One region of the Anaerotruncus sp. 1XD42-93 genome, then DNA from elsewhere that is predicted to be linked to it. Evidence: predicted binding sites of a transcription regulator. Region 1 holds the regulator's gene; the other holds the start of a gene.
The links. Region 1 encodes LexA, which represses DNA repair genes until DNA is damaged. Its sites were predicted from a motif close to CNAACANNTGTTNG; they were not measured.

Region 1 (15,345 bases):
CGGGTCACCAAAGGCTGGTGTTTATTACGTTGAGGATCCACCTGTTCCCATTCCGAACACAGTAGTTAAGCTCAACAGTGCCGACAATACTTGGTGGGTGACTGCCTGGGAAGATAGGTCTATGCCAGCTCTTGAATACAGCACAGCAGATGTTGTGCTGTATTCCCATTTTGCCTTAATAGCTCAGTCGGTAGAGCATGCGGCTGTTAACCGCAGGGTCGTTGGTTCGAGTCCAACTTGAGGCGCCAATTGCCGTCGGCAGGCGATCAATATGCCGAACGGCTGGTGTTTATTACGCTGAGGTTCCACCTGTTCCCATTCCGAACACAGAAGTTAAGCTCAGCAGTGCCGACAATACTTGGCGGGAGACCGCCCGGGAAGATAGGTCTATGCCAGCATGAAAAAGACTCGGAGGAGACTCCGAGTCTTTTCTTTTTATTGATCCAGCAGGGATTCGCACTGGCGGACAAATTCAATCGGGTGCTGGGATTTCTGGGCCACTTCTTCGGCGGACATACCCTGCCGCAAAAAACGACAGATGACCGTCTGCATACTTTCTCCGACCTCGATGATATGTCCATCCGGGTCATAAAAGCGGATCAGACGCTGCCCCCACGGCATATCCTGTACTGGATGCACCAATTCGACCGTTTGGGTTCCCAGATGTTGCAGAAAGCTGTCAAAAGATTCTGTTTCGAAGTAAAGCTCCGTATCATGAGGCTTCTTTTTTAAAACAGAACTGGGTTTTCCGATGAATTGCAACCAGCTTTCTTCCGTTTGTAGGGCGAAGCCACCGTTGAAGGTGATGTTTGCGCCGAAATCCAGAATGACCTCCTGTGCGAGCAGGGTCTCATAGAAAGCGCGGGAGGCCGCTAAATCCGAAACGACCAACATGGGACATTGCAATTTCATGTAGCTTTCTCCTTCCGTTTTTTGGGCTTCGGAGGAGGGAGAGCGTCGCAGACAGCGCGAACAAGCTGTGCCAGAAATGCGGTATCCTCCAGATTTTCGACCAAAAAGTGGGTGTCCTTGCCGCCGGTTGGGGCGACGGGGGTTGCATTTGGGAAAAACGGCTCGGATACAGGAAGCCGTTTGATGTAAAACTGATTGCCGCACACCACCCCGACGACCTTTAGGTCGCAGTAAACCACGTAATCCCCCATCATTTTATAGTGGCTGATCGCCCCGGCTTCCCGGAGCTGCTCCTCCACAAACTGCATAAAGTCAGGCGTGGACGCCATTGGACATCTCCTCTTTCCATTGTTTGCACTGTTCAATCCGCTTGCCGCCGTCCCCCTGCTTTGGATCATAGGCAAATTGTTTCAGCAGTTCGCAGGAAAATTCCGGGCATTCCCCACAATGTGAAAGCTGTTTTTGCTCACAGCAGGATTTCACCGGGCAGGCGTCCCCCCAGAACGGTTTGTTGATCTTCGTGCAGCCTTGGCAGCCGGGTTGTTCTCGATATTCACAGGCAGAGCAGAGCAACCCGCATCTTGATTCGATCATGAGAATTCCTCCTTCATATTTTTGGGTAACAATAGAAACAATTCTATCATAGCTCAAAATTTAAACGGTTCCTTGTAAAAATCGGACTTATTTTGGAGGAATGTCCGGGGGGAAACCCCGCAAATTTCGTGGAAATCACGGTCAAAATGCGCCTGATCGTAAAATCCGGTTTCCTGTGCAAGGCTGGCCAAGCTGTGGCTGGCCTCCATCAGGCGGATAGCGGCGTTGATCCGGGAGAGCCGCGCAAATGTTTTGACACCCATGCCAAAATGAAGGCGGAACAGCCGGTTCAGATGGCGCTCGCTGTAATGTTCCAGCCGGGAAAGCTCCTGCACCGAAAGCAGGCCATCTGCATGTATCAGCCGGTTTGCGGCCGATACAGCCGCATCCGGGAGTGGATGCAGAAACAGGCGGTGCAGAAAGAGCCTGTCCAGCTTTTCGACCAGTTCCTGCGCCGTTGAGGTCGTTTGGAGGGTCTCACAGATTGCATGGTGCAGTGCGGCATCGACCTGCTCGAGCGGGAGCCGGAGGTCGCGCAGAGCAGCCTGGTTGCCGTAGAGCAGCGAAAACAGCCCTCCGGGGAGGAATTCCACGAAGAGCCGGAAGGGAACCGGGCGGGTGGAGACATCCACCACCCGGGTGGTCGCGCCCCATACCTGTCCGCAGATCTGCCCATTTTCACAGGTAAACACCAGACAGCCGCTCGCATCGGGGATGAGGGAAAGTGCAGGGGAGCTGGTTCCATAGCTGTTCCGCTCGATTGAGACGGTGTAATGGGCGATCAGCGGGCGCAAAAGGGAATGGGGCTTCAGATAGAACTGGCCCGGCAGGACAAGGATCGGGTCGATCTCGGCAAATGAGGAGGGGAGTACCATCAATACTCCCTCTGTAAGCCCACCACACGCCCGAGAATCATCAGATGGTCGGTATAGATCGGTTCCATCGTATCATTTTCCGGCTGAAGCCGAAAGCCGCCGTTTTCTTTATAAAACCGCTTGACCGTTGCCTCATCATCAATCAGCGCGACGACGATTTCGCCATTTTCAGCGGTGGGGGTCCGGCGGGCGATAATCAGATCGCCGTCGAGGATGCCGGCTTTGATCATGCTTTCCCCGCGCACCCGCAGGGCAAACAGTTCTTTTGAATTTCCCCGCAGCTGTACCGGGATGTATTCTTCGACCGACTCAACCGCCAGAATGGGCTGTCCAGCGGTGACAACGCCGAGCACAGGGATGTGGGAAACCTGGCTGCCCGGCAGGCGGATCGAGCGGTTCAGCCCGTCTCCACGCTCAATGTAGCCTTTTTCCTCGAGGCTGGTCAGATAACGGTGCACCGACGAAGTGGATTTGATGCCCAGTTCCGCACCGATCTCGCGTACACTGGGGATAACGCCCTTTTCAATCGACCGCCGGATCAGGTCAAATACAGCGGATTCCTTTGTAGTAAGCTCCCGCAAGACGATCCCTCACTTTCTCAATATAGGGTTTCTTCTGTATCATCGGCATAAGCTGGCTCCTGTAATCCTGCTGACAGCAGCTGCCTGCGGAAATCCCGCCGCAGGCGTGAAAAGAAGGATTCTTTTCAGATGCTCTCATTATAACATATCTTTTTCAGAATTTCAAACGTATGTTCCAAACAACTTTATTGCCATGTTTTGCGCCGTATAATCGGCAAATTTCGACGCTATCAATAGAATGTTCAGAGAAAATGTGAATATTTTTCATGGTTCGTACATGGCTCATTCACACACTATTTTGAGGATCCGTTATAATATAACTGTACTCAAGATTAGCCGCAAACATTTTGAGTATCTCTACCCTCCTCAAAACACACCTCAAACAAGCTGAACCGGATGCACAGGCATCCGGTTCTTTTCTTTTTGTCCGGGGGTTGCTGCCTGGGCAGAGAGAAAGACCGGTTTTTCCGTTTCCAGCGGAAAGACCGGCCTTTTTGTGTTTTGTACAGCGTTCAGGGCTGTCTGAGGATATGGAACAGAAACCACAGCAAGCCGTATGTGATCGGCTGATGGAGCATATAAATCCAGATGGTATGACGTCCGACCCGGGCGAGCAGCGGCAGATGGCTTTCGTAAGCGATGGCAGGCATCCTTCCTTCCCGGGCATAGACCCCCAGGAAAGAACCGGCCAAAAAGAGGAAAAGCCAGGGGATCAGCGGGAAATAGTCGGAGGAATAGAAACCGGCGGTAGGGAATCCAAAGGGGAACAGCCACCCGGATTCGTAAAGGGCATCGGGGAGCCGGAAGAGCAGAGGAGGAATCCCGATGGCGCGATAGGGGACATACAGGGTAGCAAAGAGCAGGAATCCAAAAACCGGGGCCCCAAACGGGGTGGGGATCCGGTCGAGCAGGGGCTCGAGCAGGGCAAAAAGAACCATCGATGCCCCAAGCAGATGCAGGACCCCAAACCGGACGATCTGTTCCGGGATGAACAGACTGGTCACAACGGTCAGCACCATGCCAAGCCCGAAGGTCAACAGGCCGCGTTTCAGGTTGTTGCGGGAGAACCGGCAGCAGATGCCCGAGACGGTAATGAACGAGGTGGCAATGAAAAGCTGAAGCCAGTGCATCAGCGGGGAGCTGAAAAACGGCCAGTTCACGCCGAAGATATAGACCAGATCGTAAGCGGCGTGATAAAAGACCATCAGCAGGATCACCAGGCCGCGCAGTTCATCGAGCAGAGGAACCCGGCGGAAATTGGAATCGGACATCGAAAACGGACCTCCCTGAAAAACAGTTGTGCTGTTGTCTTACAGCGAAAAAGCGGTTCAAAAAACCCGATCACTGTTTTTCTCTGATTTCAAAATAGGGCTGTTTGGAAAATCGAAACGGCCGACCCTCTCCACAAGCCCAGATAAAAGTGCAAAGCCAGCGGGGCCGAGGGACAAAGCCGCCGCAGGTGTGGAATTACTGCGGGAGATGCCGGTTGATGACTGCGCGGGCGGTTTCGGTATCGTCGAGCATGAGCATGACCACATATTCCCCCTGCTCAAAGATGACCGCGTCCTGTGCGATCCGGTAGGAATTGTAGATGTCGAAATTTTCGAACTCCTTGACCCGGCTCACCTTGACTTGTTCGAGCGATTCACGCACATCTGCGCGGTATTCCGGGTAAGGTTTGAGCAGGAATACATCCGCCACACCATACCGCCCGGACGCGTATTTCACGTGGAATTCCTCGAGATAGTCAGGGTTGATGAAGAACTTGTTTTTGAGCAGGTCCCGGTTGGCAAACGCAAGGCCGCGTACATCCACGGTTTCATAAATTTCCTCAAGCGCCTGGGCGGCAGCCTCCTCTTCCTCAAAGTACAGCGTCAGCCCTTCTCCGGAATCAGCTATACCGCTGTCCAGATACACCTCTGCGCTGGTCTGTGCGGAATCGCAGCCGCCCAACGGGAAGGCCAGCAGGATTGCCGCACAAAAGCAGATCAGCCGTTTCAAAAAAACGCCTCCAGTTCAATCTCAATAGACCGGTTTCACGTGCGGCAGATCGTTGCCCGCCGCCGAAAAGCAGATCTTTCTTTTTTCAATGGTTTGATATATCAAATTAGAGTATACCGGATTTTGTCCTGCGGTTCAACTGTAACAATCCACCTTTTAAACAATGTTTACAAACCACCCCCCTTTTTTGGTCAGAACCGGCAGAACAGAGAATCGAATATCCAGCAGATTTCCTTGCAAATCCGCATGAAATTTGCTATAGTTTGTACAAGGGACCTTTAAAGTCTGTATCCAAAACAGCTTCTAAGAACCCGTTCAGTAGTTATGCAAGGGGGCTTTTTCACTTGCAAAAAGCCCCCTCTTGCCGCTTCGCGGCAATTCACCCGAAAAAGGCGCTTCACAGGAGAAAGCGTTCCGCGCTCTGCGGAGCGCGGCCAAAGGCTCTGCCTTTGGAAACCGCGATTTTTTGAAAAAAATCGAGTAAAACTTTAAATTATGGAAACCGGAGCAAAGAAATGGAGTAAAACTTTAGGTGCTAAACAGGCTCTAAGATCATTATGGGGGATGTTGCATGGAAAAATTTGATCTCGACCGGTTTGCTGCCATCACCGGGTTGGTGATGCTGGCAGTAGCGGCGGTGATTGTAGTTGTCCGGATCGCTTACAACTGGCGCAGAAATGAGCACAGTGAAAAATGCAGGGTCAGCCGCCGGCTAAAGCGGTTTGCCGCACCGCGCGGATTCCGGGTGCTGGATGACGTGAAACTGGAGGCCAACGGGCAAACCGGCTGGGCGGATCATATCCTGATTGGATATTTTGGGGTCCTGCTGGTTTATGATATTATCTTTGCCGGGGATTATTACGGAAAGCCCGGTGACAAATACTGGTCGCTCGGCGTTCCTGGACAGGGGCGTTATCGGATGGAAAATCCCCTGCTTCAGGCCGACCGTTGCGCCGGACGGGTGCTCTATCTGCTGCACGAGGCGGGGATCAAGCTGCCCTCCCCCGAGCATGCGGTGGTGATTACCGCAGCTAAACGCGGGGTCACCAGTTATATCAAATCCGAAGATGTGGTGCAGTTTTCCGAACTGGGGAAACTGCTTGGGCGGACGAAGTTTCAACAGGACCGGGACGTGGATGTGGAAAAGGTAGCGGAGGTGCTCGCCGCCGCGCAGGCCAGCCCGGAAAAGTTCCATTCCGGGCGGGATAGGAAGGCGGACGGCTGAGAACCTGTTTGGTATTTCAAGTTTTACTCAATTTTATCGAGAAAAATTTCGGGGCGCAAGCGCTCTCCTTCGGGGGTCTTCTCGGACCTGCGGTCCGAAGCGCGCTTCGCGCGACGCCCCCTCAGTTTGCCTTACGGGCTGGGTGCCGCTTTTTTCCAAAACGAAAGTTTTACTCGATTTTTTCCAAAAAATCGCGGTTTCCAAAGGCAGAGCCTTTGGTCGCTCATCGCAATGAGCGAAATACTTTATCCTGTGAAGCGCGTTTTTCGGGTGAATTGCCGCGAAGCGGCAAGAGGGGGCTTTTTGCAAGTGAAAAAGCCCCCTGCATCAAACTGTTTTGACCATGATAAAACGACCGCGCACCGATGCGAAAGACAGATCGGTACGCGGTTTTTCTGCATTTTGAGAAAGTGCGCTTTTCAGGCTTTCTCCCAGTCCATGCAGCGGTAGCGGGCTGCAATCTCTCCGGCGATCTGCGCCACTGTTTGGCTGGCATCCACTGTGAAGGAGGATGCCTCCAGATAGCATGTGCGCCGCGCCTCGAACAGCGCATACAGCTCCTCCGGCGTGCTCGACTGCACGATCGGGCGGTCGCTCCACCTGATCCGCTGGTAACAGATCGGAAATGCTGCATCCAGAAAGACCACGAGATCCTCTCGAGAAAGCGCGTCGATATTGCGCCGGAAGGTGAGCGCGCCGCCGCCGGTTGAGACGACACATCGGGAGCGTCCCGCCAGGCGCTTGACCGCCTGGTGCTCGAGATCGCGGAAATACGGTTCCCCCTGCGCGGCAAAAATTTCCGGAATGGGGACCCCCTGCTCGAATTCGATCTCGGCGTCCAGGTCCACATAGGAAAGGCCGGTCAGCCGCGCCAGATGCTGTCCCACAGTGGTTTTGCCGCAGCCCATGAAACCGCAGAGGATGATATTACGCATCTGCTTCCCCCGCTTTCCGGTCGAGCAGGGCATTCATCTCGTCGACCAACAGATCAATCTGCGCGGGTAAAAACTGCGAGCCATGCCAGATTTCGTGTGCAACCGCTGCCTGCCAGACGAGCATTTCCATCCCGCCCGCAAAAGGGACCCCAGCTTTCCTTGCATCGCAGAGCAGCCGGGTTTCACGAGGGTTGTAGATGCAGTCAAACACGGCGCCGGCTCGCGCAGTGACCGGCCCGGGCAGCGGGGAAACACCGGTTTGCGGGGACATCCCGACCGGCGTTGCATTGATGATCAGCCCGAACGGGCGGTCGAGCGCATCAAGCGTGGAAACCTGCACCGAACAGCCGAACCGTTCGCTGATCTCGCGTGCGAGCGCCTGCCCTTTTGAAAGGTCGCGCACAGCGATGGTCAGTTCTGCGCCCTGCCGGACCGCCTCGATCGCAAACATCCGCCCGACGCCGCCCGCCCCGGCCACACAGACGGAGGTTTTCAGCGAAAATCCGTGGGCCTGCATCGTGCGCAGGAACCCGTCACAGTCGGTATTGTAACCGGTCATCCGGCCATCCTGCACCCGGACGGTATTCACCGCCCCGTAAAGGGCCGCAGAACCGTCCAAACTGTCGAGGAAGGGAAGGATTGCCTGTTTATAGGGAATCGTAATATTGAACCCTTCCAGCCCGCGCAGGATGGGGACTTGTGTTTCCAGCTCGTCCGGCGGGAACGGGAACAGGCTGTAGCTGTCCGTCCGTCCCTCAAGCGCGAAGAGCCGTTCGTGGATTTGCGGGGACATACTGTGCCCCAGCGGATGCCCGATCAGCCGATAGCCGCCCATCTGCCCGCCCTCACAGGGAGCCCTTGAGCTTTTCAAGGGTCTTGAGGTTCTCAACGTTCATGGCGGATGCTTGTTTGAACCCACGTTTGACCAGCATGGTCAGCACCTTGTTGGGACCGAGTTCGACAAACCGTTCGATCCCGTCGGAGAGCATCGCAGAGACCTCCTCATGGAACCGGACCGGAGAAATCAGATGTGTTGCGAGGTATTCGACAAGATCCGTGTCGGGATCGAGCGGTTTCGCGTTAAGATTAGAGTAGAATGGTTTGGAAAGCGGGTTGGTTTTGACATCTGCGATCGCAGCGCGGAACTCCTCGGCGGCAGGAGCCATCATCCTGGAGTGGAACGCGCTCGAAACCGCCAGCTTGACCGCTTTGGCGCCCATCCCCGCAAGGCGGTCCGCAGCCGCCTGCGCGGCCTCCACTTCGCCTGCGATCACCGTCTGGGACAGGCTGTTGAAGTTGACCGGCAGCAGGTAGCCCGGGGTTTCCTCGCAGACGCGCGAGACCGTCTGTTCATCGCTGCCGACAATCGCAAACATGCTGCCCGGGTTTGCGTCCGCTGCCCGTTGCATCGCGGCCGCACGCGCGCCGATCACCCGGAACCCGTCCTCGAGAGAGAAAGCACCCGCTGCGGTGAGGGCGGCGTACTCGCCCAGTGAATGCCCGGCGAATGCGTCCGGCTGCAAAAATTCGGATACCACCGCATAAGCCGCCATCGAAACCGCGAAGATCGCGGGCTGGGAAACCTTTGTCTGGGCGAGGGACGCCTCGTCCCCCTCGAACGAGAGCTTTGCCAGATCAAAGCCTAGGATATCCCCGCCGCACTCGTAGACTGCACGCGCCGCCGGGAAGGCCTCGTAAAGCTCCTTTCCCATGCCGGGATACTGGGAGCCTTGTCCACTGAAAAGGAAAGCTGTTTTTGCCATCACTGATCGCTCCATTCTTTGAAATAGTTTAGGGGCTGCCTGAAAAATGGAAATAGCCATCTTTTTATAGAAGCAGCGTCTGCTGTGAAAAATCTGCTCATTCCCTCTTTTCAACAGGCCCTTGGTTCTCTCAAACGCCTGACGCTGTCTTACCGGCCAAAGGGGCCAGCGCCTTTCTTCCGGGATTCCCGTCCCGGCGGGCCGGGAACGGTTTTCCGGGCCTGCTTTTGACCCGGTGAAACAGCTTGCAGCCGGGGCGGCCAAAAAAATTCACAAATTAGGTATTGACAAATTATGGCCTCTCCCTTTATCATAATGAAGGAATATAACAACTGTTACATTTTTGCCCTTCCCGATTTCAGGAGCACAGTACACGGCTGGCACTGTGTCTGACAGGGAATATCTGCTGGATATTTTACCACAGCCAGCAGGAGGGATGCAAGGCCCGGGGCGAAAAAGGCAGGGGAAACAGGAGCAGTACATGACAGGAATCAGGATATGCGGAACAGGCAGCTATCTGCCTGACCATGTAGTAGAAAACGAAGCATTCACCCGGATCGTGGAAACCTCGGACGAATGGATCCGCACCCGTACCGGAATCAGCCGGCGGCATATTGCAGAGCAGGACACCTGCTGGAGCATGGGGGTCAAGGCGGCGCAGCGGGCAATAGAAGCGGCAGGGGTCCGCCCGGAGGAGATTGACCTGATCCTCTTTACCACCGTAACGGCGGATTATCTCTCCCCATCGATGAGCTGCATAGTACAAGGGGAGATTGGGGCGGTCCACGCCTCCTGTATCGACATCGCCTGTGCCTGTGCGGGATATGTCTACGCGCTGGATATGGCGCGGCGGTATCTCGCCTGTGGGGATATACACACCGTTTTGATCGTGAGCAGTGAGATGCTCTCCCGGGCCACCGACTTTTCCGACCGTTCGACCTGTGTGCTGTTTGGGGATGGTGCGGGCGCATGTGTCGTGCAGGCGGAGGATGTGCTGTTTGCCACCGATCTTGGGGCGGACGGGACCGGCGCACATTTCATGTTCGGACGCCACCGCCGCCCGGAAATCCCGTTTGCGGGACAGCCTGCGGCGGAAAACCAGATCTGCGGGATTCCGGCGCAGGACGGGACCTTCTATATGGATGGAAAAGCGGTTTACAAGTTCGCAACCGCCGCCATGCCCGATACACTCCGCCGCTGCTGCGACAAGGCGGGGATTGGGCTGTCCGACCTGGACTGGGTGGTCCCCCACCAGGCAAACATTCGGATCATCCAGACCGCGATGAAAAAGCTTGGCCTGCCGATGGAAAAGGCGTGGGTGAACATCCATGAGACCGCAAATACCAGTTCAGCCAGCATCCCGATTGCGCTGGATGAGATGATCCGCGCGGGCCGGCTGACCCGGGGGCAGAAGGTCGGGGTTGCCGGATTCGGCGCAGGGCTGGTCTATGCGGGAGCGGTATTCTCCTACTAACCCCCCGTTTTCCCCAACCGGCCGAACGCTTGACGCAGGGTACGGATGCGCACAGCGGCCGGCAGAAGCCAGAGGGCTGGGGAAGGTTCGGCATTGGAAACGTTTCAAATACAGGAAAATGAAAATAAGGTGGAAACAAACATGATAAAAACAGAGATTACCCGGATGCTGGGCATCCAATACCCGCTCTTCCAGGGCGGGATGGCATGGGTCGCGGACGCAAAACTTGCTGCTGCGGTTTCCAACGCAGGAGGCCTTGGCCTGATCGGGGCGTCTGCTGCCCCGGGCGAGGTGGTCGAAGGGATGATCCGGGAGGCAAAATCCCTCACCGATAAACCGTTCGGCGTCAACGTCATGCTGATGAGCCCGTTTGCCGACGATGTGGCGCGCATCTGTGCCGAACAGGGGGTCAAGGTCGTGACCACCGGCGCGGGCAACCCCGGAAAATACATGGAGATGTGGAAAAATGCAGGGATCAAGGTGATCCCGGTGGTCGCGTCGGCGGCGCTCGCCAAACGGATGGAGCGCGCAGGTGCGGATGCGGTGGTCGCGGAGGGCTGCGAATCGGGCGGCCATATCGGGGAGCTGACCACCATGACGCTGGTGCCGCAGGTTGTGGACGCGGTTTCGGTCCCGGTTATTGCGGCGGGCGGCATCGCGGATGCGCGCGGGGTCGCCGCGGCGTTTGCGCTGGGGGCACAGGCGGTGCAGTGCGGCACCATCTTCGTCTGCGCGGAGGAAAGCCCGGCGCATGAGAACTATAAAAACCTGATCGTCAAGGCCAAAGATACCGAGACGATCGTGACCGGCCGCAACGGCGGCGCACCGATCCGGTCGCTCAAAACCAAGCTGACCCGCAGGCTCGCCAAGATGGAGCATAAGGAGATCTCGCTCGAGGAGTTTGAAAAGTTTGCGGCCGGCTCGCTGCGCAAAGCGGTGCAGGACGGCAACCTCGAAGAGGGCAGCTTTATGGCGGGGCAGATTTCGGGCCTGGTTTCCCGGATCGCCCCTGCAAAGGTGATCGCGGATGAACTGATGCAGACCAGCGAAGCGCTGCTGAAAAATCTGGTTGCTGAGAGGGGGATTACGTTTGAGTAAGGTTGCACTGGTCACAGGCGCCAGACAGGGGATCGGCCGCGCAATCTCGTTTGCGCTGGCACAGCAGGGGTTCGATGTGGCGATCAACTGCCGCAACGAGCAGACTGCGCTGGCAGCCCGGGAGGTCGCCAACGAATGTATGAAGCATGGGGTGGACGCCGATTGCTTTACCGCGGATGTGTCGCAGTTTGAGGAGTGCGCCGAGATGGTCAAGCGGGTGATGGCGCGCTGGGGCAGGATCGACGTGCTGGTCAACAACGCGGGGATCACCCGCGACGGCCTGATCGCCCGGATGGGGGAGGCACAGTTCGACGACGTGATCGCGGCGAACCAGAAGAGTGTTTTTAACATGATGCGGCAGGTGGTGCCGGTGATGATGAAACAGCGCGGCGGACGGATCATCAACATCTCGTCGGTAGCGGGTGTCTATGGGAATGCCGGGCAGCTCAACTATTCGGCTTCCAAGGCCGCGATCATCGGGATGACCAAATCTGCGGCCAAAGAGCTTGGCGCGCGGGGGATCACCGTCAACGCGGTGGCGCCCGGCTTTATCGAAACGGATATGACCGAAAAGCTGCCGGATAAGGCAAAGGCGGCGATTATCGAGCGGATCTCGCTGGGTCGGACCGGGAAACCGGAGGACGTTGCCAACGCGGTGGCGTTCCTCGCGGGGGACAGCGCGTCCTACATCACCGGGCAGGTGCTCTGTGTGGACGGCGGAATCGTCATGTGAACGGAGATAGAAAACAGAGGAGTGCAAAAGAATGAAACGAGTGGTCATCACATCGGTTGGCGCAGTCACACCGGTTGGTCTGGATGCAGAAAGCATGTGGCAGAACGTCAAACAGGGGAAACATGGATTTGCGCCGATCTCGTCGTTTGATACCTCCCGGCTGAAGGTGAAAAATGCGGCGGAGATCCGCAACTGGGACCCGGTCTCAATGGGGCTGAACAAGAAGGAAGCCCGCCGGATGGACCGGTATACCCAGTTTGCGATGGCAGCGGCAAAGCAGCTGATCGACAGTGCAGGCGATCTTTCGGGGATAGACCCCTATCGCGCGGGCGTCATCGTCGGCAGCGGGATCGGCGGCTTTCAATCGACCGTCACCGAGCACGCAAAGTTTCTGGAAAAAGGCCCGGACCGGGTATCGGTCTTTCTGATTCCCATGATGATCTGTAATATGGCGGCTGGCCAGATCGCGATTGAATACAAGTTCAGAGGGGATAATTTCGCCCCGGTGACTGCCTGCGCCACCAGCGCACACGCGATCGGGGAGGCGTTCCGCAAGATCAAGGATGGATACCTCGACCTCTGCATCACCGGCGGTTCGGAAGGCTCGATCAATGAATTTGCAGTAGCGGGGTTCCAGAACATGGGCGCGCTCACCGAATCACAGGATTGTGACCGGCTCTGTATCCCGTTTGACAAGGAGCGCAGCGGGTTTGTCATGTCCGAGGGCGCGGGGCTGCTGCTGCTCGAGGAGTATGAGCACGCGAAAGCGCGCGGCGCACAGATCCTCGGGGAGATCGTGGGCTATGGCGCAACCGACGACGCCCACCACATCACCGGGCCGGACCCGGAGGGCGACGGCGCGGCACACGCGATGCTGCATGCGATCCGGGAAGCCGGGATCGAACCCGGGGAGGTCGGCTATATCAACGCGCATGGTACCTCCACCCCGCTGAACGAGCAGTGTGAAACTGCGGCGATCAAGCGGGCGTTCGGGGAACACGCCTACAAGCTGGCGGTCAGCTCGACCAAGTCGGTCACCGGGCATATGCTCGGCGCGGCAGGCGGGGTGGAAGCGATCATCACCATGAAGGCGCTCGAAGAGGGAGTCCTCCCCCCCACTGTCGGTTACAAGGTCCCGGATGAACTGTGCGACCTCGACTATGTGACCGAAGGTGCGCGCAAAACCGAGATCAAATACGCGCTTTCCAATTCACTCGGGTTCGGCGGGCACAATGCTTCGCTACTTCTGAAGAAATTTGAGGGTTGACAAGATGGCAAAGGAAATGACGATCGAACAGATCCAGGCGCTGATGGACAGTATGCACAAAAACGAGATCAGCGAGCTGGTTTACGAGGTGGAGGAATTCCGCCTGAAAATCAAAGGCCAGCAGGCGCCGTCTATAGCGCCGGCCCCGGCCCCCGCCGCTGCGGTGCAGGCGGCCCCGGTCGCGGTGGCAGTCGCAGCCGCGGAAGCCTCCGTCCCCGCCCCGGAAAAACAGCCAGAGGGCAAGGTCATCACTTCCCCGATTGTCGGGACGTTCTATGCGGCAAGCTCGCCGGATAAAGACCCGTTTGTCAAGGTCGGGCAGGCGGTTTCCGAAGGGGACATCGTGTTCATCGTCGAGTCGATGAAGGTGATGAACGAGGTGCCCGCGGATAAGAGCGGCGTGGTCGCCGAGGTGCTGGTCGAGAACGGCGCGCCGGTCGAATACGGCCAGCCGGTTCTGCGGCTGGAATAAGGGGGCGTTTGCATGGTATTGCTGGACAAAGAGCAGATCAAACAGATCATCCCCCACCGGGACCCGTTCCTGCTGATCGACGAGGTCGAGGAGATGGAGCTGGGCAAACGGGTGGTGGCGAAAAAATATATTGCGCCTGATTCCTACTGGTTCCAGGGGCATTTCCCGGGCCATCCGGTCACACCGGGCGTCCTGACCATTGAGATGCTGGCGCAGGCAGGCGCGGTGTGCGTGCTGTCGATGCCGGAAAACAAAGGAAAGCTCGCCTTTTTTGCGAAGATCGACAAGGCCAAGTTCCGCCGCCCAGTGCTGCCGGGGGATACGGTGCGGCTGGAGGTCGAAATGCTCAAGCTGAAATCCAGCTTTGGGACCGGCACCGCGACCGCGACGGTCGACGGGGAGCTGGCAGCGAGCGCAGAGATCACCTTCGCACTCAGCAAAGGCGAAAACGCATAAATTTTATCGGAACAAAAAGGCTCTTATAGCAATCTGTTTCGCATTTTGCAAGGGCGCTTTTTCTCTTGTAAAAAGCGCCCTCCTGCCGCCCGTTGGGCGGCAATTCACCCGAAAAACTGCCGCCTTCGGCGGTTGCGCTCCGAAACGCTTCGCTGCGGCTCGCAGTGCGATGAGCGGCCAAAGGCTCTGCCTTTGGAAACCGCAATTTTTCGAGAAAAATTGCGTAAAGCTTTTAATTGGGGATAGATTTTTTGGGGGCTTACAAAACCAAAAGTTTCGTCCACCTTTTCAAAGGTGGCGGGGTCGAGGGGCAGAACCCCCGCCGCCGCGCGCACGCGGCGGGACGCTTTTTTGAGAGGGGAAAATGATGGTTTCAAAAGTGCTGATTGCCAACCGCGGGGAGATCGCGGTGCGCATTATCCGCGCCTGCCGTGAAATGGGCCTGCCGACGGTGGCGGTCTGCTCGACAGCGGATAGAAGGGCGCTGCACGCGCAGATTGCAGACGAATGTGTGTGCATCGGCCCGCCTGCCTCCAAGGACAGCTATCTGAATATGCACGCGATCCTTGCGGTCTGTGAGCAGACCGGTGCGGACGCAATCCACCCCGGGTTTGGTTTCCTGTCGGAGAACGCCTATTTTGCGCGTCTCTGTGCCACCTGTGGGGTCAAGTTTATCGGGCCTTCCCCCGAGTCGATCGAGCTGCTCGGCAACAAGGCCCGCGCCAAAGAGACAATGAAACAGGCCGGGGTGCCGGTTGTGCCGGGAAGTGACGGCGCGGTTGCCGACGCGCAGGAGGCGCGGGAGATCGCTGGCCGGATCGGCTATCCGGTGATGGTCAAAGCTTCGGCGGGCGGCGGCGGACGCGGTATCCGGATCGCCCGTTCTGCCGATGAGATCGAATCCGCCTACGACGCCGCACAGCAGGAGGCGATCGCCTGCTTTGGGGATGGGGACATCT
Region 2 (15,345 bases), on a different contig from region 1:
CGGGGTGGCAGTCCCCCCGTCAAACGGAAGCGTGTCGAACCGAAGCAGGTTTTGCAGCCCGTCCGGATAGGGGGTCACATCCTCCCGGCGCAGGGCGTAGGCGTAGCTGTACCGCCGGTCGAACCCGAGGGTCAGGAACAGCCCGTCCGAACCGTCCCGGTTCCGGCGGGAAAAGACCACCGTATCCGCCGCCTGTTCCCGCCCGCCGCAGACAAACAGCTTGGAAAAGGCGGGATGAGCGGCATACGCACTTTCGGTCGAAAGCACTGGTTCGAGATAGAACAGCAGGTCGGCAACCGCCTGAATCCCGGTGCCATTCTGAACCGTTACGGTGCATCCCTCTACCGGGAGCGACCGGTCGATTACAAATGTCTGGGAAACCCCCAGATTCCCTTTGCGCGCCTGATAGGCCGCCTGTCCGCCCGCGCACCCGAACCGGTGCTCCACCCCTTCCTGAAAGAAGGGAGCGGCAACCGCGCTGATCGTCTCCCCGCAGAGCCGCACCACCGCCAGAATGCCCTGGCTATCCCGCAGCAGGCCGCGGGACCGGCGGGTGACCTCCTGATCCCCGCAGGAAAGCCAGTTGGTTCCCGTGTCCGCAAAAAAATGGCTCAATCCGCTCCCGGTGAGCATCCCGCAGACCGGCTGGTCCGGATTCCCCACCGGCTGGAGGGAGAGCGGTTCCCGCTTTGATCCCTCCCTTGGAGTTGGTTCCTGTTTTCTCATTCTGCCATACACCACCACATCTTTTGCTACTTTTTCCTGTAGGAATTCCTGTGCAGAACCCATCGCGTGGTCCCGCAGAAACCGCTTCTGCATCCGGTTCTGGAAAAGCGCGTTCACCGCTGCGGCAAGGCTCATCCCGACATGGTGCGCCATAAACGACCGTACGATCCGGTATTCCCCGCCGCATCGTTCCTCGGTGAAATCCGCCGCCTCATAAAACCCATACTGCCCGACCAGCCCAAGCTGTTCCAGCCGGCGGAGGTTCTCCATCCCGCTGTGCGGGTCAAACGGCAGAGCCAGAAAGCTGGAGTAGGGGGAGACGACACATTCCCGATCCATCCCCTGTTTGGCGGCGAGCGCCTGTACCCCGTGTGCCTTGTACTGGTAGTTGAGCTGGCTGTCGAACGCGAAATAGCCGCTCTCGCTGATCCCCCAGGGCAGGCCGGCACATTTTGCACGCATCTTCTGGCACCAAAGGGCGTAGTGTACCGCTTCCCCCAGCAGCGAACCCTGACTGACCGGCAGGAGCAGATGCGGCATGAGATATTCAAACAGGGTGCCGGTCCAGGAGATCGGGCCGGCGTATGCCCCCTCCCGGCTCATCGACCGGTTGAGCGCGCGCCAGTGCCGGTGCGGCACCTGCCGGGACGCAATCGCATAATAGCTCATCGTGCGTGCTTCGCTCATCAGGAAATCATAGTGGGAGCCAACCCGGTTCCCATTCTGATCCAGCCCGATGGAAAACAGCTCCCGGTTGGGGTTGTAAAAGACCGAAAGATCTGTGGTTTTCAGGATGGTCTCAATCTGGTCGATGATCTCTTGCAGCCGGGGTTCACAGGGTACATATTCATAAAGACCCTCCTTGAGTGTCACCAGAGCACAGAGGTAGTTCCCGCTGTCCACCGCCGAGACAAACCGGTCAGGGAGCACCCGCAGATCATCGGTCGCATACCAGTTATAGAGGTTCCCATGGCAGGTTTCAAGCTGCCCGATCGTTTCAAAGGTGCGCGAAAGCCGCAGCGCAAGCCCTGCGCTGTCGATCAGGTGCAGATCCCGCGCCGCAAGGTTGGAAAGCAGCAGCATCCCGATATTGGTCGGGGAGGTACGGCGCGCCACACGCTCCACAGGCGAGAACTGCACGTTATCGGGCGGCAGGTAATGGTTTTCCGCGTTGGCGTAGTCCTCGTAATAGCGGAACATCTGCGCACACCAGCCCAGCAGTTCCCGACGCTCTTCGTCCGAAAGAGCGGGGCTACGATCCGGGCATTTCCGGGCAGTTACCGCCGCTAGGGCCGGATAAAGCAGAAAGAAAAGCCCGAACAGGCGTATCCACCAGCGGCCCGCCGGTGCAAACAGGACGAGCAATCCGCCCAGCGCCGCTGTACCCCAACTGCGGCGCAGCATCGCCAGAAAGCTGATCCGCCTGACCTCGCTTTGGGCAGCGGTGGTCCACTCGAGCAGGTGCTTTCCGGTGCGCAGACGGCCGAGAGTGCGCACCGCTGCATCAAGCGAGACCGCCGCCTGTTCCGCACATAGGGAAACCAGAAGCCCACCCTGCGCCGCAAGTTCGATTGCGAGCGGCAATCCGTGTCCAAAATACCGGCGGGAAGCTGCTGCGCCCCATCCGCCCAGCAGAGCGCGAACACACCCCAACAACGGCCCCAACGCGATCGAAAGGAATGCCGCCGCGCATAGGATGCCGGAAATCTGCGGCGCCGTGAAGCAGGACAGAACCACGCATAAAACCGCAAAGACCGGGTTGAGCGACCGGCGCAGGTTGTCAAAAAGCTGGTAGCGGGCCAATGTACTGATCGGATGGGGGCGTCTGACTCCATGCAAAGTGAACTGCCTGCCCAGAAAACGCAGGTTCTGCCAGTCCCCGCGCACCCAACGGTGCAGCCGGGCGAGCCAGGAGGCAGCGTTGCGCGGTGCGCTGTCGGTCATCTCCAGATCGGAAACCAACCCCACCCGCAGATAGGCTCCCTCCAGAATATCGTGACTGAGCACTGCCCCCTCGGGGAACCGCCGTCCAACCACCTCATGGAACGTCTGAATGTCGATCAATCCCTTTCCCGAAAAGATCGCGCTTCCGAACAGGTCCTGGTAGAAGTCGCTGCACGCCTGTTCATAGGTCGCGATGCCGCCCGCACCCGCCATGATCCGGGAAAAGACAGTGGCCTTCGCGGACTCCAAATCCACCCCGATCCGCGGGACAAGGATGCCGAACCCCTGGGTGACGATCTGCCGTTTGTCGATGACCGGGCGATTGAGCGGGTGCTCCGCAACTGAAATCAGCCGGTTTGCCGCGTCAAACGAAAGCCCGGTGTCCGCATCCAGTGTGATGAGATATTTCATCTCGGTAAGCTGCTCCCGATTCCCAACAAAGCAGACCGGTTCCACCTGTCCGCCCTGCAAAAACCGCACAAATTCGATGATTGCGCCGCGCTTACGTTCCCAGCCTGAATAGGTGTCCTGGGTCTTGTTGTAGGTGCGCCGGCGGATGAAGAGCACGAACCGTCCCCCATACCGGCTGTTGAGATGCACAAAGACCTTTTTCGCAGCAGCAATATTCGCCTCATCCTGTGGATGCCAGGGACGTTTCTCCTCCCGCAGATCGGCAAGCAGACAGAAAAACAGGTTATCCGCGCGGTTGGAAAAAGAAAGCCGCTCAAACTGTGCAAGCAGGGTTTCAGATTCCGAAGCATCCGGCAGTACCATGGAGACCGTAACCACCGTTTTGGGGGCGTGATTATCCAGACGGATGCGCGGCAGATGGGCAGGCCGCGTTCTGTACAATGCGGCAGCAGTCAGCAAAAGACGCACCGTCTCCACCAGCGGCAGATAGGCCGCCAGTGCAGCAGGCAGGCTGTAAACTCCCAGCAGGACACAGAGCGCCAGCGGGATCAGCCAGACTGCTGCAAGCAGGATGCCGCCCATCCGGTGGGCATGGATTTCCTGTGGATCGCGGTTAAGCAGGTAAAATCCCACATGCCGTTCCCGCTCCGCATCCGCCTGCTGGGCGCAATGCAGCACATCGCGTGCCACCTGACTTTCTGCGATCCCCGAGCGCTGTGCAATCCGCGCCACAATCTGTCGGTAATGCGCCCGGGATTCCCGCTCCATCCGCGGGTAAACGCATGATGGATCCTGCTCCAATATTGATTCCACCGGGCTGCAATGCCGGCTGACTTTGTCAAAGTCGATCTCATAGACCGCATCCAGTCCCGCTGCCGCATAGGTAAGCAGCGGTTCCCGCCTCTCCTCAGAACAGTCGTCTCTGCATGCATCCGCCGCAATCAAGATCAGGATCCCTTTCAATGCCGTATAAACAAAACTGAGCTGGCATTCCTCCAGTTCAGCAGTCGCATTGGCGGTTCGGAGCGCCTGTTCCACCGCCTCCTGACCAAGCGGTTCCTGTCCATCCGAAAATACTTCGTAAAGCAGAAACGTGATTCGGTAAAGCGGGATTCCACGTCCGCGCAGACTCTGCATCTCCTCGATCGTATGGAGGGCATGTCCCTCGAATGCGTAAAAATGGTCATATACCCATCTTTTCCAGCCGTCCTGCGGCTGCTGTTCCAGCGCATGATAAGTCTTGCGCAGCAACAGCAGCGCGTCCTTCAGGATATAACGCAGCTGGCGGATGCCGTCGGATTTCTGGAGCGCGCGCTGATATGCGTCTTGCGCCTTTTTTTCAATTTTTTGTAAGCGTTGTTTGTCCATTGCCCTATCCGTCCATTCGTTTTTTCTGGAACTAGTGTGGGCAAATTTTACCGGAAACATACAAAATACGCATCAGCGCACCAAATGCAGAAAAAGAGCACTTTTTTCTTGACAGAAAAGTGCTCTTTTCATTTCAGCAGGTATAGCCTTTTACAGAAGGATCAGATCGCATGGCTCGTGGTTTAGCTCTTCCCACAGCAGCTTCACTTCAGAAATCGGGCGGAAGGTTTCGTTCCCTTCCGTAACCTGTGCGCTGATCGCAAAAGAATCAAAATACTCCTCCAGCATGGCGATCATCTCTTCATAATTTCCAGAGGCATGATAACGATCCTGATTGAATTCGATACAGGTGGGAATTTTGTGGCTTTGATAGAGCGAACGGCTCCCCTTCAATACTTCATATTCGTGCCCTTCTACATCAATCCAGATATATTTGATCTCGCTCTGCGCAATATTGTGCTCTTTTAAATACTGGTCAAGCGTGGTGGTTGCGACAATCTCATCCGTATCATCCTTGCTGCCCGTTATCAGGCTGTTTCCTCCCTGATTTTCCATACTGTTGACGCGGAGCGCCGCTTTTTCTCTCACCTGGTCCGACAACGCGATCTGTTCCACCTGAAATTCCGGACCGATTCCATTGATCCCCGCATTGCACCGCAGCAGCTTTGCACAGATGCTGTAAGGCTCAAACGCAATGAACCGGAACGCCTTTTTCAGCTTCATCTTACAGTAGATGGAGGTTGTCCCAATATTTCCACCTATATCCAGGAAAATGCCAGACTGAGGTGCTTTACCCTGATAATATACGCGGTCCGCAAGGCCGATAAAATTGTCGATGTCGTCTCCCGACCAGTTTCGTCCACTTCCCATCATATAGTGCGGGATGACCTTATCCTGTCTTTCATAAAAATAGGTGATCCCTTCTACGTTCAGGCTGAAATACGGCCCTTCATACTGCTGTACCATATCGTACGACTGTAAGGACTTATACTCCGGAGAATTCATGAAATTGGCCCGCAGCTCTTTCCAGCCAAGCTGGTTTCCCTCTACGATTTCCGGCCTTTCCGGCTCCCGGTCAAGCAGGTACCGATAGGCATAGAGCATGGCGGCCTTTTTGCTGTCTTGATCCATTTCCCCTCTGGAGATCTCCTGTCTGATGGCAGCAATGGAGGCTTCCAGCTGAAAAACAGCCGCTTCCAGTTTGTCGATTCCCCCACCGTATTTCTGGTCAGCCTGTTCCTCCAATCTGCTGGTTTCTTCCCTGCACTTCTGTCCAAGCCGCTCTTCCAATTTGCAGATTTCTTCGCCGTATTTTTGCCCAAGCTGTGCGTCCTGCTCCTCCAGCTTCCCGATCTTCTCATCACACCGCTCCGCCTGCATCTGGCAGGTCTGCTCGAGCTGTCCCACCCTGCTGTTAACACGCTCCAGCTCTTCGAGAATCTGCTTTTTTGATACCATTTTTAAACGCTCCTTATTTTCTATCGTAATGAGGGAAGCCCGGCAGATCAATCGTGTTTCTGTCTCTCGTATGAGAGACAGAAACGGGACGTCCCGTTTCTGTCTCTCGTATGAGAGACAGAAACGGGACGTCCCGTTTCTGCTTTGGATAATTTTAGCATATTTCGCAGTTCCCTGTCAAGATGACCGGAAAATGCGCCATTGACAACTCCGCTCCTATCCTTGTATAATACACTTGAAAACAATTCTGTTTTCAAGCAGCGGGTAAATACCCGCAAGCATGCTGTATGCATGCTTATTCACTATATAATACGAAATAGAACCGCCTTTGGCGGCTCCCTGCGGCCAAAAGGCCGCAGGCATCAAAAGAACACTTTGATCCTTTTGATGTATTTCGATTATAAAATTGCATGGGGAGACTCTCCCAGTGCAGATGCCCAGGTGCAGATATTCCTGCACAGCGGCAGCCGACAAATCCTATACGCATGGCAGTGCCGCAAGGCCTGACAGGGAATCTATATCGTCAGCCCGCCAAATGCGCTTTTGACGATGGAATCAGAGCAGCCCCCGCTACTGTATGGAGGACGAGGTTCTGAAGATGTCACTGGGAGACCGGGAAGACCAGAACTGAGGATGAATCCGAGCCAGGAGACCTGCTGTCATGTGGGAAACAACGCTTTCGGTGGGAAAGCCGCGTGGTCAAAACGCTGTGTCCAAACAGCGTTCTTTTGGCGTACACGGACAGATCGAAAGATTTGTCTTTTTTTTATTGTCTGCCGCAACAAAACAATCGAAGGAGGACAACACATGAGAACCATCCATTTTTCCAGACTGATCGCCGTGGCGCTCAGTCTCACCCTGCTGGCGGGCTGCGGAACACAGGCCGCCAAATCCGGGCCTACCCCATCTGCGGAATCGGCGCCATCATCCGAGTCAGCGCCAGCTTCCTCCACTTTGGCGGATGAGGAAGCTTATGAGCCGGTCACCATTCAGAACGGGGATCAAACCATCACCTTCACCAAGATGCCCGAAAAGGTGCTCTGCTGCCACCTGTACGCGGCCGAAAACATGGTGATGCTGGGACTGGAATCGTACATCGCAGGAAAAAATGTTCCAACCAACCCCGCCGAAATGCCGCTTGATGAACTGAAGCCTAAATTTGAAGGCATTCCGGAGGTTGAGCGTTCGCATGAAAACGCGGTTGCGCTCGGGACGGATCTGGTGATCGGTCAAGTCAGCGCATTCAAGGAAACTGGCTGGGGAAGCTACGAGCAGTTCGAGTCCAAAGGGATTCATTGTCTGACCATCTCAGGCACGCTGGTCCCGGATGAAACGATCGAGAATGTCTATGAGGACATTGAAAATCTAGGAAAAATCTTCAAGGTGGAGGACCGCGCCGCTGAGTTGATTGCCAGCATTCAGAAGCAGATCGCGGAAGTGCAGGAGGCCGTGAAGGAAGTCCCTGAAACAGAGCGCGTCAAGGCGTTCGTGCTGGATACCTTCAATGGCAATGAAATCTATACCACTTCCAGCGGACTGCAAAGCAATCTGATCGAGCTGGCCGGCGGGATCAACACCACCCGTGGAATGGCGGATTCCAGGTGGTTCAATACCAGTGTGGAGACTCTGGTGGAGGTCAACCCGGATATCATTATTCTGAATGACTATGGCTCGCAGACGATTCAGGAGAAGCTCGATTTTCTCAACAACAATCCTGCCCTGCGGGAGGTGACCGCGGTCAAAAATCAGGCGTATCTGACCGTTCCGCTCGTGGCGGTGATGCAGGATGTGCGCGCAGCGAGCGCCTGCCGCACCTTCGCGGAATACTTCTATCCGGAATGCTTCGCGTAACCGGAGCGCTGAGGAGACGGAGTCTGCGGGGGCTGCTCCTTTTCCTGTTTCTGCTTCTCGTGCTGGGCGGGTCGGTGGTCGGGACGATCCGGGTCGGCTCGGCACAAATCCCTGTTCCTGAGGTATTTGGGATCCTGAAAGACCAGCTGTTTTTGGGTGGCAGGGAACTGGCATCCGGACGTTGGGAGATGCCGCATTTCCAGATTGTCTGGAATATCCGGCTTCCGCGGGTGCTGTTTGGCCTCTTCTGTGGCGCCGGGCTTGCGGCCTGCGGAGCAGCGATGCAGTCTCTGGTGCTTAACCCGATCGCCGACCCTTATATTCTGGGTATCTCCTCCGGCGCATCCGCCGGGGCGGCATGGGCACTGTTGATGCCGCTCCCGGCCTTTGGCGGGCAGTACCAGACCACCTTAGCCGCATTTGCAGGGGCAGCCGCTGCAGCCTGTGCGGTCTATTTTATCGCCAAGACCGCAGGCGGCGGACGGTTGCAGCCGATGACCCTCCTGCTCTCCGGAACTGCGGTCAATGCGGTGATGGGTGCGGTCACCAGCTTTCTGATCTTCCTGGCAAAGAGCCCGGAAAGCATCGCAGCGGTCTACAACTGGCAGATGGGAAGCCTTGCGGCAGCCCAGTGGAAAACCCTCCTGTTTCCCGCGGTCGGGACGACAGCCGGCATCGCGGTGTTTACCCACTGTGGAACTCGGTTCAACATGCTGATGATGGGGGATGAAGATGCCGCTGCGATGGGGCTGCGGGTCAAGTCGTTTCGCGCATCGATGTTCCTTGTCTGCGCGGTGCTGGTTGCCTCCCTTGTTTCGGTCACCGGCGTGATCGGGTTTGTCGGCCTGGTCGCACCGCATGCGGTCCGGCTGCTTTCCGGTACAAGCGACTGCCGTGTCGTGATCCCGCTGAGTGCGCTGCTTGGAGGGATTTATCTGGTCTGGGCGGACGCTCTTGCAAGAAGCGCGTTCGGCGCAGCGGAACTGCCGCTCGGTATCATCACCGCATTTATCGGTGCACCATTTTTTCTGTATCTGATGATCCGCAGAGGGAGGTACAGCGGATGAAGCTGGAATATGACCAAATCCGGGTGCGTCTCAGTGGCCGAGAGATTCTCAAGGGGGTGTCTCTAATCGCAGAAAGTGGGCGGATGACTGGTATCATCGGCCCGAACGGATGCGGAAAATCTACGCTGGTTAAAACGACATTTGGTATCTGCATCCCAAATACCGGACAAGTGCTGGCAGACGGTTCCGATCTCTCCCAGTACAGCCCGCGTGAACGGGCCGCCCTGATCGGCTATGTCGGACAGGATACAGGCTGTCCGTTTGATTTTTCGGTATCCGATGTAGTTGGGATGGCGATGTATGCCCGCAACGACCGTTCCCTGTCTGCCAGAGCGGTCATCGGGCAGGCGCTGGAACAACTGCAAATCTCCCATCTATGCAATCGGAGCATCCTTTCGCTGTCAGGCGGGGAACGGAAACTGGTCTTTATCGCCCGGGCCGTCGCGCAGGGAGCGGACACCCTGCTCCTCGACGAACCCACCAACCATCTGGATATCCGGCATCAGCTTTTTCTGCTGGACTACCTGAAATCCAGAGGAAAAACGGTCCTCATCGTACTCCACGATCTGCGGCTGGCTGCGCATTACTGCGATCATCTGGTCCTGCTTGCGGATGGGCTGGTCGCCGCCAGTGGGAAACCGCTGGAAGTCCTGTCCGCAGAACGGGTGAATCAGGTGTTCGGAATCTGCGGGAAAGCTTACGCCGCAGATGGGCAGGTCGATTTTTCACTTTTCCGGTGATACGATCATAGAGATCAAAAAAGGATTGGCGCGATTGCGTCAATCCTTTTTTGCTGCCTTTTTCAGTTTCTGCACACGTCCTCTTCGGAAAGAAAACGCCTTCTCTCTTTCTGGGCGGTCATTCCAAGAGAGCATTTGTTAAAAAAAGAGGGGCATCTTTTGGGCGAAATCTCCCTATAATCTGGAGTTTATTTACAACTTTCTAATTGGGAAAAGCATATAATTTTTCCCCGTCTGTGGACAGGTAAAATCGTGGACTGCCCCCACCAATGGAATGGAATTCTCCTCCAGGTATTTTATTGTCTTTGAAAAGGTATCGCTATCTTCACATTCTGCATAAATATATTCACAGCCAGGAATAATCCATTTTTTCCAACCATCAGGAGCTTCCGCATCATCTCGGCATTCTACTCCGGCAAGGTAAAGACCTTTTCTGAAATCTTCCCATGGATCGAATGAATGAGAAAAATCAGACATAACCCCCCATATGCCACAGATATTTCCATTTTCATCCTTTTTAGCTAGATGCTGAACTTCTCCAAAATGAGAATTTGCATCAATCCATAATCTTTGAATAAAACCTTCTCCGTCTAAAGTTGAACCTTCTTTCCCTATCACAATAAAAGATTCTTTTATGCATCTTTCAACTTTCATATTCTCCCTCAAAAATCTCATCCTTTTTCCTCGATAATCAATCGACGCACCTTATCACCGATCACCTTGAATTCTTCTCTGGAAAGTCCGGATGTTTCGATCGGGGGAAGGATATGCAATCGCACCGCCGCAGGCTTGATCCACATATGGTTTGCCTCCATCGCCTTGTACGATCCGCCGATGCAAACCGGCACGATCGGTGCACCAGTTTTCTGCGCGATCTTAAATCCGCCTGCCTTGAATTCGCCTACTTCATCGTTGCGGCTGCGGGTGCCTTCCGGGAAGATAATCATGGAACCGCCTTCCTGAATATTCCTGATCGCCTGATTGAGTGCAGTCATCGAGCGCCGGGGGTTGTTCCGGTCGATGAATACACAGTTGAAATACCGCATCCAGATGCGGATAAACGGGATTTTCTGCAACTCTATCTTGGCTACGATCCCATGTACCCGGTCAAGGTTACACAGAAGGATCGGAATATCGAAGTTCCCCTGATGGTTACTGACAAAAACAGCCGGACAATTCGGAATATTCTCCAGCCCGCTCACCGTTACCTCCACCCCTGCGAGCCGGAGCAGAGAACCCATCCACCAGCGCACCCGGCTATTGACCATACGGTCGCGCTTTTCCCACTTTTGACGCGATGTGAGAAACTGGGCACGCAGCATGCTTGGAACCAATAGGATAAGAGAAAGCCAGAAATAGAGAAACCAGATGATTGTTCTCATACAAAAAACTCCCCAATCATAAAATTCGACTGTTTTACTATTATAATGTAGTTTTTTAAAAATGACAAGCACAGAAACGAGTCCCATTTTTTGTGTCCCGTACAGGACGGCAGAAAACCTGTATATCCTCTCTGTGGGGATTCACGCTCTCCTGCTTCTGCGGTTATGAAATCTGGCCGCCATTTTATGAAACCAGGTATCGAGCCATGGGTCCAGAAGCAGCCCTATAACGACATCCGCCAGATCAGCCAGAAAATAGCCCATATCCAATCCCCCCACAGCTCAGACTGATAGTTTTATTTTAACGCAGGTATTCGGCAGAATCAATACATCCCGCGGAGAAGATAAGATAGATTTTCAAAATTCTGGACAGTTGACAAGTCTTCCGTAAAGTGGTATCCTAAAGAAAGAACTAATGTTCTTTCTTGGAGGGTTGAATGTGGACGTAATGGAAAAACTCGAGATACTTTCCGCCTCGGCAAAATACGATGTTGCCTGCACCTCCAGCGGTGTCGATCGGGCCGGTGTCAAAGGTGGGATCGGCTCCTGTGTCGCACGTGGAATCTGCCACAGCTTTGCTGCCGATGGGAGATGCATTGCGCTGCTCAAGGTGCTGATGACCAACTACTGCATCTATGACTGCAAATACTGTGTCAACCGCCGCTCGAACGATACCCCCCGCACAGCATTTACGCCACGGGAGCTGGCAGAACTGACGATCCAGTTCTACCGCAGAAACTATATCGAAGGTCTGTTTCTCTCGTCGGGCATCCTGAAAAATCCGGACTACACCTGCGAGCAGATGATCCGTGTGCTCGAGCTTCTACGGGGAGAATATCGGTTCAATGGATATATCCACGCAAAAGCAATTCCAGGAGCGGACAACGCCCTGCTCCAGCGGATGGGGATGCTTGCCGACCGGATGAGTGTCAATATCGAGCTTCCCAGCCAACAGAGTCTGAATCTGCTCGCGCCGGACAAGAGCCGAACCTCTATCCTGCGCCCGATGGGGCTGATTCAGAGCCGGATTGCGGAAAATTCTACCGATCTGGTACGCTATCGGCATGCACCGAAGTTTGCGCCAGCGGGCCAGAGCACCCAGATGATTATTGGAGCAACCCCCGATACCGACTACCAGATCCTGAACCTCACGCAGGCGCTTTATAAAAAGTACAACCTGAAGCGGGTCTTTTTCTCAGCATATATGCCGGTGCTGGAACACCGCCTGCTTCCCGCGCTCGACACCAAACCGCCGCTTTTGCGGGAGCACAGGCTCTATCAAGCTGACTGGCTGCTGCGCTTTTATGGATTCGAAGCATCCGAGCTGCTCGACCAACAGCATCAGAGCTTTAACCCGCTGGTTGATCCAAAATGCAACTGGGCGATCAACCATATGGAACAGTTCCCGGTCGAGGTAAACAGTGCACCGTATGAAATGCTGCTGCGGGTTCCGGGGATCGGCGTCAAAAGTGCCCAGCGGATTCTGGCGGCACGCCGCACCACTCTGCTCGATTTTGACGGGCTGAAACGGATTGGGGTGGTGCTCAAGCGGGCGCAGTATTTCCTGCTCTGCAAGGGCAGGATGATCGACGGGCTACGGGTCACACCGGATGGTGTCCTGCGTGCCCTGATTTCTGAGCGGGATTATGAATTGGCGCGTCTGCCGGAGGAAGCGCCGGAGCAGCTCTCGCTCTTCGACCGTCAACCGACCGGCCGGGATGTGGTGCAAAGCCTGACCGGCCAGCTCTGAAAACCGGTCCCCTATCTTTCCCTATCTGAAGTTGTACACAAATTTTTTACTGTTGCCGCAGGGCGGAACGTCTGCCTAATCTCCCCCGCCGGGAAACAAACAGGCCGGCCGGCTTGGGGACAGCTCGATCGAAACGGACAACCGAAAGGAGGTATTTCCGTGGAAACAGCATATACCTACGATGGAAGCCTTGGCGGCCTGCTCTGCTGCGTGTTTGACAGTTACACCCGGCGGGAGATGCCGCTGGCGATCCTGACTGAGGGTGAACCGACCTTTTACCGGACTTGGCCGGTCGAGACAGTCGAAGCCCATGCCATGCGGGTCTGGCGTTCGCTCGGACGGCTCTCGGGTGAGATTCAGGAATGGGTAAAACGCGGCTGGTTTTCCTGTGTGCAGGACAGGGAATGGATGATCTATCAGTTTATCCGGCTGGCTTACCAGTATGGCGCGCGGGTAACTTCGATGCTGACCAATGCGACTGTCTGCCAACTATTCAAGGCGGTCCGGATGGTGGGCAATGAAGCAGGGCAACTCATCGAGTTTCTCCGGTTTTCCGATTGTGGAGAGGGATTGGTCGCGGTAATCGAACCCAAGTGTATCGTCCTGCCTCTGATGCAGCAGCATTTTACCGACCGGTATCCCGAAGAAATCTTCCTGATCCACGACAAAACCAACCATATGGCCCTCTTCTACCGGCCATATCAGGCACAGATTCTTCCGGTGGAACGTCTGGAAGTCCCGGCAATGGGAGCGGAAGAGCAGATGCTCCGCGCACTCTGGCGCAAATATTACGAGGTCGCTGCAGTCGAAGGACGGGAGAATCCCCGCTGCCGGATGGGGCATATGCCAAAACGCTTCTGGAACCACATGACTGAGTTTTCCCAAACTCCAGCAGGAGAACCAGAACCCGGTACCGATCGGCTGACGCAAGGCCCCTCTCCTTCCATCCTTCCAGGATAACATATGGAGTATTGCCCCCTATAAACGCTTCCTCCCACCAGAAAGGAGAAATCCATGTCAAAATTAACATCCATGATGAACATTGGAAAGGAAATGTCCAAAAAACTAATCTCTATTGGCATTGATTCGCCTGAAAAGCTGATTGAAACCGGTTCCGAACAGGCATTTTTAAAATTGAAAGAGGCGTACCCTCGAGTTTGTCTGGTGTATTTATACACACTGGAAGGCGCGATCCAGAACATCGAATTCAACTGCCTTCCGGAAGACCGGAAAAAGGAACTGAAAGCGTTCAGCGACCAGCTCAAGAAGAAATTTTAAATGGATATAGATTCCCTCCGTGATCCCGAGTAGCATTCGCCCCACCTGCGGAATAGGGTAATAGGGGGTAATACATCCCTGAATCTTGAAATAGGTGGAGAATGAAGATGGAACAAAAGATGATTCCGCTGAGCCGGGTGCCGGAAGGCCGCGCAGCGCGGGTGGTCAGACTGCTGACCACCGGTGAGATGCGGCGCAGGCTACAGGACATCGGGCTGATACAAGGTACCAAAATAGAGTGTTTGCAAAAAAGCCCCGCCGGAGATCCGGTGGCCTATTACATCCGTGGCGCGGTGATCGCGCTGCGCTCGGAAGATTCGGATCACATAATGGTGCAATATGCATAAACAGGAGGGATCTTGATGGGGTTGACAGCCAGGTCCACCGGAAAAGGAGCGATGGACCGAAGTCTGACGATTGAGCGGGGTGGGGACCTGCGAGTGGTGGCGCTCGCAGGGAACCCCAACGTCGGAAAAAGCACCGTTTTTAACCAGTTGACAGGAATGCGCCAACATACTGGATAATATAAATAAGGCTAACTATTGCACTTATGCATCATCGGTGCCGCTCTCTCCCTGCTAAAGGGAACAGGCCGAGAAATTAGCTCAAAGATTCAAATTTCTTCATCTCCGCCATTACGCTTTATATCCAAGCATACCTTGCTTCATATTCGTTGATGGAATGTTTGGGTGCATAATTAGACGATAGTTTGGTTATGCAAAAAGGGCAGACTGTAGAACAGTCTGCCCTTTTTTACACATTGTCTAAAATCATTTACATATTAACATTGATCGTTTAATTCATATATAAATTTTGCATAAAAAACGACAAAATTCTATAATCGGAAGTCGATTTCCTTTATATTACATTCAATCTCCTATATTTTTAATATAGAAATCGGATAGACACGATTCTATCTGCTGCAAGTCTATATAATAGGAGGTTTTCATTATGGCAAAGACAGTATTTTTTGATCATAAAAAGTTCGATCACGCAATCCGGAAATCGAATCTGAAGCAGGAACAGCTTGCGGAACACCTGAATATCTCCGCACGACATATACGAAACCTGAAAAACGGAGATACTTCCGTTTCCGCCCCTCTCCTCTATAAAATCAGTCAGGAATTCCAAGAACCCATGGAATACTTTCTTACTTTCCGAGAGGAGGATGAAACAAGCAAATGAAATAAAGTGTGTTTTCATGCGCTTAAAAAAGTTCATAAATAAGCAAAACCCCTGAAGCGGAATCTTCTTTCGAAGATGTGTCCGCTCCAGGGGCTTTCTTTCTCGTTTATCCCTTTTGCACTTTTTTCAAGAGTAGTTTTTAATAATTAGTTCTTTGTATGCACTGCTGTATCCCTTCTTGTGGG

Region 2: a site for LexA is predicted at 11,356-11,369, ahead of D5269_RS07095 (putative DNA modification/repair radical SAM protein). Genes of this name have one in related genera too.

What each region holds. Positions count from the first base shown of each region.
Region 1 is NZ_QZEG01000051.1:3,569-18,913, reverse strand. Features, by position in the region: rRNA gene rrf (5S ribosomal RNA) at 14-130, shown strand; tRNA gene D5269_RS14180 (tRNA-Asn) at 173-248, shown strand; rRNA gene rrf (5S ribosomal RNA) at 282-398, shown strand; gene D5269_RS14170 (VOC family protein) at 436-912, opposite strand; gene D5269_RS14165 (competence protein TfoX) at 909-1,241, opposite strand; gene D5269_RS14160 (DUF3795 domain-containing protein) at 1,225-1,506, opposite strand; gene D5269_RS14155 (helix-turn-helix domain-containing protein) at 1,560-2,381, opposite strand; gene lexA (transcriptional repressor LexA) at 2,381-2,962, opposite strand; gene D5269_RS14145 (heparan-alpha-glucosaminide N-acetyltransferase) at 3,475-4,233, opposite strand; gene D5269_RS14140 (DUF4358 domain-containing protein) at 4,430-4,963, opposite strand; gene D5269_RS14135 (nuclease-related domain-containing protein) at 5,535-6,188, shown strand; gene D5269_RS14130 (shikimate kinase) at 6,608-7,123, opposite strand; gene aroE (shikimate dehydrogenase) at 7,116-7,958, opposite strand; gene fabD (ACP S-malonyltransferase) at 7,969-8,886, opposite strand; gene D5269_RS14115 (beta-ketoacyl-ACP synthase III) at 9,368-10,360, shown strand; gene fabK (enoyl-[acyl-carrier-protein] reductase FabK) at 10,505-11,458, shown strand; gene fabG (3-oxoacyl-[acyl-carrier-protein] reductase) at 11,451-12,191, shown strand; gene fabF (beta-ketoacyl-ACP synthase II) at 12,223-13,458, shown strand; gene accB (acetyl-CoA carboxylase biotin carboxyl carrier protein) at 13,463-13,930, shown strand; gene fabZ (3-hydroxyacyl-ACP dehydratase FabZ) at 13,943-14,386, shown strand; gene D5269_RS14085 (acetyl-CoA carboxylase biotin carboxylase subunit) at 14,754-15,345, shown strand, end outside.
Region 2 is NZ_QZEG01000013.1:3,505-18,849, reverse strand. Features, by position in the region: gene D5269_RS07130 (glucoamylase family protein) at 1-4,449, opposite strand, end outside; gene D5269_RS07125 (FkbM family methyltransferase) at 4,600-5,907, opposite strand; cobalamin riboswitch at 6,380-6,583, shown strand; gene D5269_RS07120 (ABC transporter substrate-binding protein) at 6,715-7,758, shown strand; gene D5269_RS07115 (iron ABC transporter permease) at 7,746-8,825, shown strand; gene D5269_RS07110 (ABC transporter ATP-binding protein) at 8,822-9,565, shown strand; gene D5269_RS07105 (GyrI-like domain-containing protein) at 9,758-10,219, opposite strand; gene D5269_RS07100 (lysophospholipid acyltransferase family protein) at 10,237-10,947, opposite strand; gene D5269_RS18880 (hypothetical protein) at 11,089-11,211, opposite strand; gene D5269_RS07095 (putative DNA modification/repair radical SAM protein) at 11,387-12,697, shown strand; gene D5269_RS07090 (TIGR03915 family putative DNA repair protein) at 12,857-13,657, shown strand; gene D5269_RS07085 (TfoX/Sxy family DNA transformation protein) at 13,712-13,975, shown strand; gene D5269_RS07080 (FeoA family protein) at 14,083-14,322, shown strand; partial or broken gene D5269_RS07075 (FeoB small GTPase domain-containing protein) at 14,338-14,496, shown strand; gene D5269_RS07070 (helix-turn-helix transcriptional regulator) at 14,927-15,160, shown strand; gene D5269_RS07065 (DNA adenine methylase) at 15,287-15,345, opposite strand, start outside.